DNA from 2 places in the Nonomuraea polychroma genome. Region 1 is predicted to be linked to the other one. Evidence: riboswitches for the same ligand, from Rfam matches in the RefSeq annotation. Region 1 holds a riboswitch; the other holds the start of a gene.
The links. A riboswitch is a leader RNA that binds a small molecule or an ion and turns the genes downstream of it on or off. The one in region 1 is predicted to bind cyclic di-AMP.
Positions count from the first base shown of each region.

Region 2: another riboswitch for cyclic di-AMP. It lies ahead of EDD27_RS12675 (C40 family peptidase); the one in region 1 lies ahead of EDD27_RS26250 (CHAP domain-containing protein).

Region 1 covers NZ_SAUN01000001.1:5,749,378-5,756,461, reverse strand. The annotation lists gene EDD27_RS26280 (M56 family metallopeptidase) at 1-519, shown strand, start outside; gene EDD27_RS26275 (F510_1955 family glycosylhydrolase) at 574-1,425, opposite strand; gene EDD27_RS26270 (oxidoreductase C-terminal domain-containing protein) at 1,542-1,760, opposite strand; gene EDD27_RS26265 (C40 family peptidase) at 2,005-2,979, opposite strand; gene EDD27_RS26260 (helix-turn-helix transcriptional regulator) at 3,199-3,822, opposite strand; gene EDD27_RS26255 (MDR family MFS transporter) at 3,879-4,469, shown strand; cyclic di-AMP (ydaO/yuaA leader) riboswitch at 4,670-4,818, shown strand; gene EDD27_RS26250 (CHAP domain-containing protein) at 4,831-5,484, shown strand; gene EDD27_RS26245 (cupredoxin domain-containing protein) at 5,739-6,164, opposite strand; gene EDD27_RS26240 (BlaI/MecI/CopY family transcriptional regulator) at 6,395-6,766, opposite strand; gene EDD27_RS26235 (heavy metal translocating P-type ATPase) at 6,936-7,084, opposite strand, start outside.
Region 2 covers NZ_SAUN01000001.1:2,855,474-2,862,557, reverse strand. The annotation lists gene EDD27_RS12695 (hypothetical protein) at 1-143, opposite strand, end outside; gene EDD27_RS12690 (hypothetical protein) at 243-977, opposite strand; gene EDD27_RS12685 (aldo/keto reductase) at 1,113-1,934, shown strand; gene EDD27_RS12680 (Gfo/Idh/MocA family protein) at 1,955-2,908, shown strand; cyclic di-AMP (ydaO/yuaA leader) riboswitch at 3,026-3,161, shown strand; gene EDD27_RS12675 (C40 family peptidase) at 3,175-3,867, shown strand; gene EDD27_RS12670 (alpha/beta fold hydrolase) at 4,101-4,919, opposite strand; gene EDD27_RS12665 (LysR family transcriptional regulator) at 4,977-5,840, shown strand; gene EDD27_RS12660 (hypothetical protein) at 5,903-6,109, opposite strand; gene EDD27_RS12655 (aminoglycoside phosphotransferase family protein) at 6,231-7,001, opposite strand.

The DNA.
Region 1 (7,084 bases):
GCGGACGTCTGCTTGATCGCCTACGATCTCCCGCTCGTTTACTGCCTGGCGCGGCGGCACCGGCCGATCGTGATGACCACGGGCACCCTGTCCCACCTCGATACCGCACAGCTCGAGGCCGTCCTGGAGCACGAGCGGGCCCATCTCCGGCACCGCCACCACTTCCTGCTCGGCGCGGTCGACACCGTGCATGCGGCCCTACCGTGGCCCCCGGTGGTGAGGCTGGCCGCGAAGGCGCTGCCCGAGTTGGTGGAGATGGCCGCCGACGACGCGGCGGCGCACCGATGCGGCGCCGCCAACGTGGCGCAGGCTCTCCAGCGACTCGCCCTCGCACCTTGTGCTGACGAGGGCCTCGCCATCGGTGCGGGGGCGCAACGCCGACTCGACAGGCGCATCGAGCGGCTCGAAAGTGGCGCCTGCCCGCCTCGCGTCGTCGGATGGCGGGCAGAGATCGCTCTGCTCGCGGCACCGCTGTGCGGGGTCGGGGCAGCCGTGCTGGGGGTGCTGCTCTCCTGCTGAGGCTCAGGTGCGGGGAGGCGGCGGTCAAGGTGGGGGAGTGCCTGCGATGGCGGATCAGCCGCGCGCCGGGGCGAACACGACGGTGAAGTCGATGCCGCCGTTCCTCGATTCGTACACCGTGCCGTCCTCGATTGCCGCGAGAAGGCGTTGACGATCGACGGCGGTGAACGCCGCGGCCGGAGCCGGCAGGCGGCCGCTCGTCCGCCACGTCTTGCCGTCGTCGACACTCACCTGCACCTGACCTGCGACGTCCACTCCGATCAACAGATCGGCAGCGGGCGCCTCGACCTGGTTGAGCGCGGGGGCGTTCTCCACCGGCTCGAATTCCATGCCGCCGTTCGCGCTCGCCTGCACACCGCTGCTCGTGGCCGCGTAAACCCGTTCGGGCTGCCCTGCGTGGGCGGCGAGGTCGATGATCTCCTCTTGAGCGCCCTGCCGCCAGGTCGCGCCGCCGTCGACACTGGCCCGGAGACGGCTGGTCTGGCTGTCGTACGCATAGAGGGTGGAGCCGGCCGGCTGGAGGGCATGGAAGTCGGCCGTGCCGTGCTCGGAGACCGTCTCCCACGTCCTGCCGGCATTGACGGTCCGGATCAGGCCGAGGTGGGGCGGTGCGGTGGTGTCGGCCTCGCCTGGGTGGCCGCTCGCGAGGAACGTCTTGGGACCGATCACAGTGAACCCCATGTGGTCCTGCACACGCCCGGCCACGCGCTCGGTGGTGTTCGCAGAAGTGACCTTGAACAAGCCGTAGTGCCCGGCAAGGTAGAGGGCGCCGTCGGCCGGGTCGACGCCGACGCCGTGAACGTGTCCGATGCCCGGATCCTGGCCCTCCACCGGCTCGCCTGACTGCGCGCAGGACCCCAGCGCCAGCACCAAGGCCGCCAGCGCGGCACCACGAAATCCTCGCATGGCGCCAAGTCTACTAAGTGTGTTCGTAGGCAGGCGAGAGCAGCAAAGGGCCATGATCGCGGATTAGAGCTCGCCGGGACCGCGTATCGTGCCGGTAATCCTGTGGGCGATCGTAGTCACACGGTCTCGCGTGCCGCGATCGCCCGCTTGAGCCTGATCAGGTCCCTGGGGGAGTTGACCGCGACGGCACCCACCAGCCCGCCGCCCCGCGTGAACGCCATCGCGAAGCGGTCCTCCTCTGGGCTGCCCGCGACGAGGCGAGCATCCTCCGTCAGATGCGGCAGCCCGGCCGTCTGGATGCGGGCGCCGTGCACGTGCGTGGCGAAGTTCGGCACCTCCGCGAACGGCTGGGCCTCCTGATGTCCGCCGAACCCCGGGCGAACAGGGTCGGCTCGGACAGCACGCTGTCGTCCACGGTCAGGCCGCTGCCGTCCAGCCATTCGGTGTACGGGACCACGCCACTGATCACGACGCGAAGGGCCTCCCTGCGCACGGGCGCGGGCAGGCCCCCCGCGTTCGCCCTCAGCCTCGCCTTCAAGCAGGCGCGAGGGATCCAGTGCCCATGCGGAATGCGTGCTGTCACGGCCGGACGGCGCCGAGGAGGCGGCCGCGCCAGTAGCCGTCGAGACTGCTCACCTTGATGACGTCACCGGTCTGGGGCGCGTGGACCATCTTGCCGTCGCCGGCGTACATGCCCATGTGTCCGAGCCCCTTGCTGAAGAGCAGGTCGCCGGGCTCCAGCGCGTCAAGGGGGACCCGACGCTCGGCGCCCCAGCTCCATTGGGTCCAGGTCGTGCGGGGCAGCTCGACACCCGCGGTTCGCCAGGCGGCCTGGGTGAGGCCGGAGCAGTCGAAGGATCCGGGTCCCGTGCCGCCGTACCGGTACGGCTTGCCGATCTGAGCGAAAGCGAACTGCAGCGCCAGGCGGGCGTTGCCGGAGGCTGGACCGGTGTATGTGATCCCCGCGCTGTTGGGGTCGCCGGCCTGGAATTCTCCCAGCCGCCGCAGGATCTTGGTCTGCTCGGCGACCATCTTGTCGACCTTCGCCTTCTCGTCGCGTACCTTGCTGCGCGCCGTCTCGGCCTCGGTCAGGACGCGCTTGGCCTCGGCGCGTCGATCGCGCAGGTCCTTGGTGGTCGCCTCGAAGGCCTGCACCTTCGCCGCCCTGGTCAGCGCGATGTGCTCCAGCGAGGCCATGGTGCTCAGAACAGTATCGGGGCTGCCCTGAAAGGTGAATCGTTGCCAGCCCAGGAGCGAGCCGGTCTGGTACTCGCCGACCACTGCCGTGACCAGATCCCTGCGCAGGAGGCCGGCTTGGGCGTTTTTGCGGCCGACCTCCGCGTTGAGCGCGTCGTACTTCTTCTTGGCGGCCTTGTGCTCTTCGGTGGCCTGGTTGTAGCGCTCGACCAGTTGGTCGGCCTGTTCGTTCAGCTTCACCAGTTTGGCCCTGGCCTCGGCGGGCGACGGGTCGGCGACGGCACTGCCTGAGCCGACGGTCAACACGGTCAAGGCCAGTGCCGCGGCCACTGCCATCTGCCCAAGCCTTGTCGGCACGGCCACTACGATGCCTCCTCGTAAATCGCTAAACCTGGGGCGAAATAGTACAGAAACGGAGGGTCTGGTTAGCCTGTTCGTGCCAACTGCCTTCGCGGGCGGGGACGTACTAACCGGCATAGCGGCAGCCGCGCCGGCCCATGTGGAGATACGCCCGGCACCTCCAGTGCGTTCAGCGCACGCAGGCGTACCGGCTCCGGGGAGCCGGGCGCAGGAACCTCAGCGATCGGCACCGCTCAACTGCTGAGGCCGAGCGGTGAGGCGGAGATCGGCGGCGGCGTGGGGATCTTCGTCCCGGCAGGGGAGGAACACCACTTCGTGGACATCACTGAGGACCTGGCGCTGCTGGTGGTGCGCTTCCGTTGAGGTAGCGCCGGGTGAGGTGCCGACGGTTCGGCGGAATGCCGCGAGAAAAGCACTCGGGGTCGCGTACCCCACGGCGTGCGCGGCCTGCGACACCGGCCGGCCTTCGGCGAGGAGAGGCAGGGCGGCCCGCAGCCGCATATGGGTGCGCCAGCGGTCGAAGCTCAACCCCGTGTCGCGGGCGAACAGCCGGGTCAGGGTGCGCCGGCTCGCCCCGATGGCGCGTGCGTGATCGTCAAGGCTCCGGGAGTCGGAGGGGTCGGCGAGCAGGGCGTCGGTCACGGCGCGCACGCGTTCGTCCACGGGAAGCGGAACATCGATCGGCAGCGCCGGCAAAGGATGCAACAGGTCGAGCACCACCGCCTCGGCCCGCAGCCGCGCGTCATCGGCGAGGTCCTCACGGGCGAGGTAGCCGATCAGATGGGGCGACCTGCTGGGTCGGCGCCGCGTCTTCCTCATCGGGGTGGCGCTGTTCGGCATGGCGAGTCTCGCCTGCGGGCTCGCCCAGCAGCCGTGGCAGCTCGTGGCCAGGCCTGGTGATCTCCGGTGTGCTGACCGACCTCACCTCGTGGCGCTGGATCTTCCTGATCAACCTTCCCGTAGCGGTGGTGGCCCTCGTACTGGTATCCCTGGTCTACGGCCTGCTCCAAGCCGGGGAATCGGGCTGGGGAGAGGTGGCCGTCATCGCTCCCCTGCTGCTGGCCGCCGTCCTGACCGCCGGGTTCCTCGTGGCGGAGTCACGGACGGCTGAGCCTCTGGTGCCGATGTCGTTCCTGGCCGACCGGACGCGTGCCGTCGCAGGCGGCGCGACCCTGCTGTTCTCCGCGGCCTTTTACGCGATGGCCTTCCTGCTGATGATCCACCTGCAGACCGTGCTCGGATACGGTCCGCTCCATGCCGGCGTCGCCTACCTGCCCTACGGCGCTGGAATCCTTGTGGGCATGTGGCTTTCCGCCCACGAGATGGGCTCCCCTCGTCCGGCGGCGGAAGGCTTCTCGTTCGCGCTCACCGTCGCCGCCGCCCTCCTCGCCCTCGGCTCCATCCTGATAGCCGCCCTGCTCCGAACCCGCCGCTCGGCCTCCGCACCTGACACCGCCGCCCACCAGACTCCAGCACGTCGCCGATGAAGTAAGCCCGGTTCGTAAAGTGCCGAAAGGTAAAGAATTATGCGGGAAATCCCCTATATGGCAGGGGATTTCGTCAGTCTGGCGAGAGGTGGAGTTGCCTAGCTCTATACGCGTCGCTTACGTTGAGGGATCCGTCGGGGGCCGATGCTGCCCCCACATTGCCGAGACCGCGTTCAGCAGCATGAACATCCTTCGTGTGGAGGACGCGGCCGCCGAATCCGCTTCGATGCGGAACCGGGGACCCAATCTCGTTGGGGTGAATCGGTGCGTGCCTCACGATGGCCGCCCCGTAGGGCACTTCCAGGCCCGAATCCGTCAGCTAACCCGGTAGGCGGCATGGAAGCAAGGAGCAAACCTCAGCATGACCAAGCACGTCCTCTCCCGTACCCTCATGCCCGCAAACCTTTCCCTGCTCGCTGCGGGCGTCACCATCGCGGCCGGCGCCCTTCTGGCGGGCGCCCCGGCATTCGCCGACCACCAGGGGCACAGGCAAGCCAACGCCCCTCAGGCCGCGCAGCAGAAGCCCGCCACGGCAGATGCGATCCTCAAGATCGCCGAGTCCCAGATGGGCGTGACGGAGAACGCGGCGGGCGGTGGGACGCCGTTCCACAGCTGGTACATGGCCTCGCAGCGGGCGAAGGAGACCGTGGCCCGTGACGGTGGGAGCATCCAGGCCTACGCGAACGCGCCGTGGTGCGCCATGTTCGTCTCCTGGGTCGGCGAGAAGGCCGGCGCCCGGCCGACCATCGGCTGGGACGCCTACACCATCACCTGGGCCAAGTGGTTCCAGAAGAACGGCCACTGGGGCACTCAGGCCAAGCCGGGCGCCGTCGTCTACTTCTCGTGGGACGACAAGAGCACCGACAGCATTGACCACATGGGGCTGGTCAAGAAGGACAACGGCGACGGCACCATCACCACGGTGGAAGGCAACACCGGCAACGGCAAGGTGGAGCAGCGCATCCGGCCCACGTCCCAGGTCGTCGGCTACGGCTACCCGCAGTACAACGCATAAGGAAAGCTTCATGGCTGGTGCACGGCGATGGTCTTCGCCGTGCACCAGCGCTTTTTCAGGAAAAGGTCGATGCCATCCGCAGCTGCCCGGTCCTGCTCAACACGTGCACAGCGGTCGCGCAGGCGCGGCCCACCGCGATCAACATCCACCACGGCAGACTCGGCAGCCCGAGCGACCGGCCGGCGTCGAGCGCAGCACGTGAGGTGGGCGCACCAGCCAGAGCGCCGCGTCTCGCCGTGCGGTGCCGGCATTGGTCACTTGACGGTCAGGGTGGTCTCCATGCCTTGGGCGCGGTGGTTTCCCACCGGGCACCACACCTCGTAGGTGCCGGGCTGAAGGGTTACCGTCCATTCGGTCTTCTTGCCGCCGTCGATGACGTCCGACTGTTGGGTGCCCATGCCGGGTCCCTTGAGGGCCATCGCGTGGGGCGCGCTTCCGACGTTGTCGAGCATGAACGTGTACGTGCCGGCGGTGAGGTCTCGCTTGGCCATCACGAAAGAGAACTCGTTCACCGTCACGTTGATCATGCTTCCCTGCTGGGCAGGCGACGTGGTCGCCTGACGGGCAGGAGGAGCCTCGGGTGCGCCCGCGCCGCCCCCGCAACCGGAGACGGCCAGCAGTGCAACGGCAGCCGCCCCTGTGGCGAGGGCCAGTCGCCGTCGATGGGTGATCCTGTGCATGGAAGACCTCCTCCTTGGCCTCGCTGCCCTGTCTCCTGCGGGCGCGGTGGCTTCGGCCATGGCCACGCCCGGTGGTCCAGACTGCTGCGGCCAGCCGTATGTGGTGGTCTCTCTCCAGTCTCCCGCCATCACCCTCAACTGGGAACACGCAGAGGTCCAGCGTGTGCCCCATGTTCTGCTACGGCTCGGTTCCCCCGGGCACTCTCTGTGCTCCAGCGCCCTGGCAACGATCAGGAGCGGCGGTCATGCGGCGGGAACACCTTGAGTGCGGCATCCAGCGCCGCCGACTCTTCCGGGCTCAGCCGCTCCAGGAAATGCACCAATGTGGCCGCCTGATTGCCGCTCCTGGCCAGCGTTTCGCGCATCAACTGAGCCGTGTAGGCCTCTTTGGTGGCCACTGGCTCATAAATGTAGGCCTTGCCTTGTGGATGCCGCTTGAGCAGGCCCTTCTTGAAAAGCTTGTCCATCACGGTCATGACGGTGGTGTAGGCGATCTGCCGGTCGCGACGCAGATCCTCCAGCACATCCCTGACTGACGCGGGTGCATGGTAGGCCCACATGCGATCCATGATCGCAGCCTCCAAATCCCCCAGAGTGCGCACTACGCGGACCGCCCTTCTCGCCGTAATACCCTCCGATGCTAGCCACGATCGTAAAGGCGTGACATCGGCTCGAAACCCACGTCGTTGGCGTACTCCCGCCCGTCCGACGGCGGTGCGGCCGATACGGATGGTCCTGTATGCCGACGGGCACACGATCGTGGGTGCTCTTCTACGTGAAACGCCGCAATCTGAGGCTGTTGCTGACCACGAACACGCTGGAGAACGCCATCGCCGCTCCGGCGATCATGGGGTTGAGCAGCCCCATCGCCGCCAATGGCAGAGCGGCCACGTTGTAGGCGAACGCCCAGAACAAGTTGC
Region 2 (7,084 bases), 2.9 Mb from region 1:
TCCTTGCGTGTGGCCTTCAGCGGCCGCAGGCCCGCTCGAGGCACGACGGCCGTCTCGGGCCCGAGGAGGCCGGCGTGGTGGGCCTCGACGGCGCACAGCATCTGGAGCGGGGACTCCACCCAGGCCGACGCCTGTTCGACCACTCGTTGCCCTCCCAGCCGGGTGATGGCCCGTTCATGACCGCTCTAAGTTAGCCCGGCCGCCTTAATCGGCCTGGAACGCAACGTGAACAATGGAGGCTGTCAACTACCAACGGCTGTAGCCGGTGGGTTGCTCTCACGGTTCCGTCTGGCTGAAGGGAGGCCGGTAGCGTGCGGCTGGTTGACAACAGCCCAGCCTGCAACGCCGCGTGCAGCGACGTTGCGGGCCGCGATGTGGCCGGCGTGCCCAGCGAGGCCACACCAGGTGCAGGCGAACCGGCCCCGGGCACGCATGTGCCCGTTGCCATGGATCGGGCCGGGCAGCGCGGGGCCGGGCAGCACCGCGCCGTCATTGGTGACCGCCAGGTCGGCCACCCCTTGGTCCACCCCGAGGAAGCCATTGACCGGCTCGCGCACCGCAGGTTTGGGCAGGGTGACGGCGACCTGCAGCGGCCACACCCGGCGCCGGCAGACCAGGTCGGCCTCGCCGAGCGGCAGCGTGTCGACGGCCTTGAGATCCTCCGGCCGTCCGGAGCACGGCACGGTGACGCGGCCGGTGGGGGTCCACAGCGACACGGTGCGGGCATCGCGGTTCCGGCTCATCAGCCGCGCATCGTAGGAGACCGCGCCGTACGGGCGAAACACATGAGCCCGCGTCTTGGCGGCACGCCGGTTGGCATACGCGCCGGCCACCCGGGCGATCGCCCGCGCGGCCGCCTGATTGCCCGCCTGCACCGCCGCTGCCAGCGCGTCGGCCTGGGACTGGGTAGGCATCAGCCGGAGCTGCACGACCGAGGGCAGTCCGTGCCGCTTGGTGGTGGAGCGGCGGACCGCCATCGCACACCGCCTGTCACAACGCGCTCACCCGCCGCACGTGTTACTTACAGTTACCGATGTATTCCATACTGTTTTCGAAAGGAGGGTGGCGCTTCCTTCCGGCCATGAAAACCGGGTCTCCGCGCCACAATTCAGATGAACTCGCTCATGCTCAACACCGACGGCGTGCAGATCCCGCAGCTCGGATTCGGCGTCTGGCAGATCCCGAACGACGAGGCCGAGCAGGCCGTGGCGACCGCTCTGGAAACCGGTTACCGGCACGTCGACACCGCCTCCGCGTACGGCAACGAGGAGGGCGTGGGGCGGGCCGTGCGCAGCGCCAAGCGGCCGCGCCAGAAGCTGTTCGTCACCACCAAGTTGTGGAACTCCGACCACAGCCGCGCCGAGCAGGCCTTCGACGAGAGCCTGGCCAGGCTGGGTCTCGACTACGTCGATCTTTTCCTCATCCACTGGCCGGTCCCGCAGCAGGACAAGTACGTCCAGGCGTGGAGGGCGCTCGAAAAGATCTACCGTGACGGGCGGGCCAAGGCCATCGGCACCTCCAACTTCACCGTCAAGACCCTCACCCGGCTGATGGACGAGACCGACATCACGCCGTCCATCAACCAGATCGAGCTCCACCCGTACCTGCAGCAGCGCGAGATGCGGGCCTTCCACGAGGCCAACGGCATCCTGACCGAGGCGTGGAGCCCGCTCGGCCGGGGTCAGGGGCTGCTCGACGACCCGGCGCTGAGCGTGTTGTCGGGCAAGTACGGCAAGACGCCCGCCCAGATCGTGCTCCGCTGGCACCTGCAGCTCGGCAACGTCGTCATCCCCAAGTCCGCGAACCCCTCGCGGATCCGCGAGAACTTCAACGTGTTCGACTTCATCCTCGACGCCGAGGACATGGCCGCGATCGGCGCCATGAACAGGAACAAGCGCATCGGACCCGACCCCGACACCTTTAACATGACCTGACAGGTCTACGATCTCCGTTTGTGCGGGACTTTGCGTGGGGAATAGCGGCGACAGGCGGCATCGCGCGGACGGTGGGAGCGGCCATCGCCGCCGAGCCCGGCATGCGGGTGGCCGCCGTCGGCTCCAGAAACCTGGGCCGCGCGCAGGCCCTGGCCGCGACGCTGGGCGCGGAGTCGGCCTACGACTCCTATGAGCGGCTGTGCGCGGATCCGGCCGTGGACGCGATCTACGTGGCCACTCCGCACGCCCAGCACCTGCAGGTCGCCGAGGCCGCCATCGCCGCGGGCAAGGCCGTGCTGTGCGAGAAGCCGCTGGCCGCCACCGTGGACGACGCCGAGAAGATGGTGCGCCTGGCGCGGGATGCCGGTGTGTTCCTCATGGAGGCGATGTGGATGAGGTTCAACCCCCTCATCCAGAAGATCGCCTCCGATGAGCGGTTCGGCGAGATCCGCTCGGTGCAGGCCTCTTTCGGCTTCACCCTGCCCTACGACCCCGCGCACCGCCTGTGGGCGCCCGAGCTGGGCGGCGGCGCGCTGCTCGACCTGGGGATCTACCCGTTCGGGCTGGCCCAGCTGCTCCTCGGCATGCCGACCGACCTGCGTGTCACCGGCTCTCTGGCCCCGAACGGGGTGGACGCGGAGGCTGCCGGTGTTTTGCTCTATCCCGGCGGCAGGCACGCTCTCGTGGCGACCTCGTTGCTCGGGAATTACCCGAACGATGCCCGCGTTGTGGGTACTCAGATGCGCGCCGACATCCAGGCCCCGTTCTGGGCGCCGCAGCGGATCCTCCTCACCGGGCCCTCCGTGGAGCCGGAAGAGCACGTGCTCGATCCGGCCGACAACGGGTACGCCGGGGAGCTCCGCGAAGTCCGCGCTGCCACGGCCGAAGGCAGGACCGAGAGTTCGATCATGCCGCTTGACGAATCCCTTGCCATGATGGGGCTTCTGGCCGACGCCCGCGGGCAACTTGCCTAACTGGGCTTTTATCTAGTTGTAATCCTCTTGCCGCATGTATTACCTTATGGGGCATCTTGAGGCATGCGTCCGGTTTGTCCGGTCGTGTCCGACCATCGCACGAAACATCACAGGACAGTCCTGTGACCGCTGAATCCGCCTTGCGCGGAACCGGGGACCCAGTCATTTGGGGCGAATCGGCACTTCGGTGCCGTAGGGCAGCTTCCACGCCCGAGCCCGTCAGCTAACCCGGTAAGCGGCATGGAAGCAAGGAGTAAACCCCCTCGATGGCCAAGTTCCGCATCCCCGCTGCTGCCAACAAGATCAACATCGCCCGCGCCGCCCTCGGCGCCACCATCCTGGCCTCAGCAGTCACCGCCCACGTCACCGGCACCGCCGTCGCCGCGACGGACAAGCAGCCGGTCGCCACCGCCGAGCAGGCCGGCGCCAGGACCGACGAGTCGAAGACCAACGAGAACAAGATCAACGTCACCGCCGATCAGGTCCTGGCCCTGGCTAGGTCCCAGGTCGGCACCAGCGAGAACGCCGCCGGCGGCGGCACCCCGTACCAGCAGTGGTACGCCAACTCCCAGCGCGCCGCCGAGACCATCGCCCGCGACGGCGGCAACCGCGCCGCGTACCTGAACGCTCCCTGGTGCGCGATGTTCATCTCCTGGGTCGGCGAGCAGACCGGCGCCCGCCCGCAGCTCGGCTGGGACGCCTGGACCGTCGCCCACGCCAAATGGTTCAAGGCCAACAACCGCTTCGGCACCGACGTCAAGCCCGGCGCCGTCGTGTTCTTCTCCTGGAGCGGGAGCAAGGACATCCGCGACATCAACCACGTCGGGTTCGTCGTGAAGGACAACCAGGACGGCACCATCTCGACGATCGAGGGCAACACCGGCAACGGCAAGGTCGAAGAGCGGACCCGGCCGAAGTCCCAGGTCGTCGGCTACGGCTACCCCGAGTACGCCGCCTGACCCTCCTCATCACATCCGAACGAGCGCGCGTCCCCACCCGGGACGCGCGCTCGCCGCGTTCCGGTCGACCCGGCCCGGAGCCCTATGCCCTGCCCTTCCACCCGGCCGAAGTCGGCAAGGCGACCCCGGCCGAACGACCGGGAGCAGATGGGGAACCCCGGATCTTCCGCTACCAGCCCGACGGCTCGATCAAGGAGATCGAGTGGGACGAGCTGAGCTGACCCCGTCCAGGGTCACTCCGCGAAGAACCGCGCCAGGGCGGCTGCGACCGCGCCCGGGTCGTTCTCCATCGGGATGTGACCGGCGCGCCGGATGCGGACCAGGGAGGTGTTCGGCATCTCGGCGGCGAAACGCTCGGCGTACCTGACCTCCTGGAAGGTGTCGTCCTCGCCCCACACCAGCAGCTTCGGCGTCCCGTCGGCCTGCAGCGCGGGCACCAGGTCCAGCGTGTAGCGGCTGTCGGCGGCCCCGGCCAGCGCCATCCATGACCGTCGCACCCGGGCGTCGTTCCACGGGTCCAGGTAGTCGGCCAGCTCGGCCTCCGTCGCCGGACGGGCCAGCGCGGTGGTGACGGCCGTGCGGCGGGCGGCCAGCAGCTCCTCCGCGGTCACCGCCGCCACCACGGCCGGGTCGCGGAAGCGGGCCACGCCCGGCACCGGCCACGAGTCGTACGTGACCGAGTTGACCAGCGCCAGCCGCCCCACCTTCACCTCGCCCGCGGCCAGCAGATGCTGCGCCACCGCGCCCCCGATGTCGTGCCCCGCCACGGCCAGCGGTTCGCCGGCGCCCACCGCCGCCGCGAACCGCGCCACCCACCGGGCCAGCGCCGGAACCGCCGCCGTCGCCATCGTGAGCTCCCCCTCGGAGCGCCCCAACCCCGGCAGGTCCACCGCGACGGGACGCAGCCCCGCCGCCGCGAGCTCGTCCAGCACCGGCTGCCAGACCCGGCTCCAGTACGTCCCGTGCAGCAGCAACACCACCGGACCCCGTTCGCCCGCCGTCAGATAGCTGGCCCGCCGCCCGTCGATCTCGATCGTCATTCGCTCAGACATGGCATAACCATCGGGTTCTAACGACCCGGGGTCAAATACCCATTAAGCTATACCGCTATGACATTGGCGCAGCTCCGCGCGTTGATCGCGGTGGCCGAGCACGGCGGCTTCACCGCCGCCGCCGACATGACCGGCATGTCCCAGCCCGCCGTCAGCCGCGCCATCGCCGCGCTGGAACGCGAGCTCGGCGCGGCCCTCTTCGTACGCCACCGCGACGGCATCGCCCTCACCGAGGCCGGCCGCCGCGCGGTCCACCGGGCCCGCGAGGCGCTGCGCCACTTCGACCTCATCCGCGCCGACGTGGCGGCCGCCGCCGGGGAGATCACCGGCGAGCTGCGCCTGGCCAGCCTCCCCAGCGCCACGGGGACGCTCATCGCCCGCCTGCTGCGCACGTTCACCGACCGCTACCCGCAGGTGCGCGTACGGCTGTTCGAGGGGGTCGACGACGACATCCGGGCCTGGCTGCACCGGGGCGCCGCCGAGGTCGGCGTCGTCACCCTGCCCGCCCCCGGCCTGGACACCGTCCCTCTCAGCACCCACGACATGGTGGCCGCGATGCCCGCCGGCCACCCGCTGGCCGATCAGGAGGTCGTCCACGTCGCCGACCTCACAGGCCGGCCGTTCATCCTGACCACCGCCGGCTGCCGCCCTCTCATCATGGCTGCGGCACGGGAGTCGGACGTACGGCTCGACATCGCCTTCGAGGCCAGCGGTCCGGCCGCCATCCTCGAGATGGTGGCCGCGGGGCTCGGGGTCAGCATCGTCCCCACGCTGGGCCTGCCCGCCGACCTCGGCGCGGTCGTCACCCGGCCGCTGGAGCCCAGAACGACCCGCTCGCTCGCCCTCGCCGTCCCGTCGCTGGCCGACTGCCCTCCAGCCGCCCGCGCGTTTCTCGACCAGCTGGCCGCCTTTACAACGTAGATTTCTCCGCGGTCATCCGGCTCAGGCTTCTTGTCACTGTGATGAGCCGAGCGCGATAGGCGTCAGTGAGTTCCCTTCCATGAGCAGAAGGCGCCGTCCAGATGCTCGAAAGTATGGGCGACGGGATCGCCTGACGGCTCCACGTTGTCGAAAATCCGGGCAGGATCGCTCTGCGGGCTCCAGACGTAGCCGCAGGGGTCCAGTCCCGCGACCAGCCCCCGCTGGAGGAAGATCACCCCGTGCTCACGGCTCACCTCCTCGAACGCCATCCCGCCGATGGTTCGAGGGCCGCGAGCACGAGGACCCCGAAGAACACCAACACGCCCGTACGCGAAACACCGACCGGCATCACTCCTCCAGATGATCGGTGCTGGTCGGCGATCTGTGCCGCTAGTCGAACAGGTGGCGGTTTGCTCGGCTCCAGGCCAGCCTTCGTCCCGCTTCGTCGAGGAAGCCGTCGGCGACCCAGTCGGCTTGGGGCTGGTGCCCGACATCGGCCAGCCGGCGAACCTGCCCGATGACGTCCCGTTGAACGCTGATGACCGCATCGATCAGACCCGCGGTCGAAGTCAGGCCGTAGGCGGCGGCAAACAGCTCCAGGCGATGACGCCGGTCGGGCGGCGTGGGGTAGCGCAGCCAGCGCAGGCATTCGGCATCGTCGCGAAATGGCGCAACGTACTCCAGCGCGTAGGCGATGTCGTGCAGCCGAGGTCTGGGCCGGGCGTAATCCCAGTCCAGGATCCCGACGGGGCGGGCACGACGCCAGACGATGTTCCACGGGCCGAAGTCCCCGTGGCAGATCACCTCGTCATCGCGTGGTTCTGCCTCGCCGCTGGACCATCTGACTCCCTCGGGCGGGCGAAAGCCGGCGACCGCGTCGTGATAGTCGCGTAGCAGGCGGGCAAAGGACGTCAGACCTGAATCCTCGACCACCTTGGCCCAGCTCTGGGAGCCGGATTCGCCGTCCAGGTAGGTGAGGATCTCACGACCCTCCTTATCGATCCCCAGCACCCGCGGCGAGTAGGGGAAACCCACCTCCTCCAGATGCCGGAGCAACGCATGGACGGCCGGCGTCCACGGCTGCGTGGGCCTGCGAACCGTGTCGCCGACGCGTATCACCCTGCGATGCGCAGAATCCTGCAAGATCTCCTCATCCGCCACGTGTTCAGAGGCTACAGCGGTTCCGAGGTGGCAGGTCGCGACCGAACTCGAGTACGTTCGGCTTCTCGCGAATGCGTGTCGAT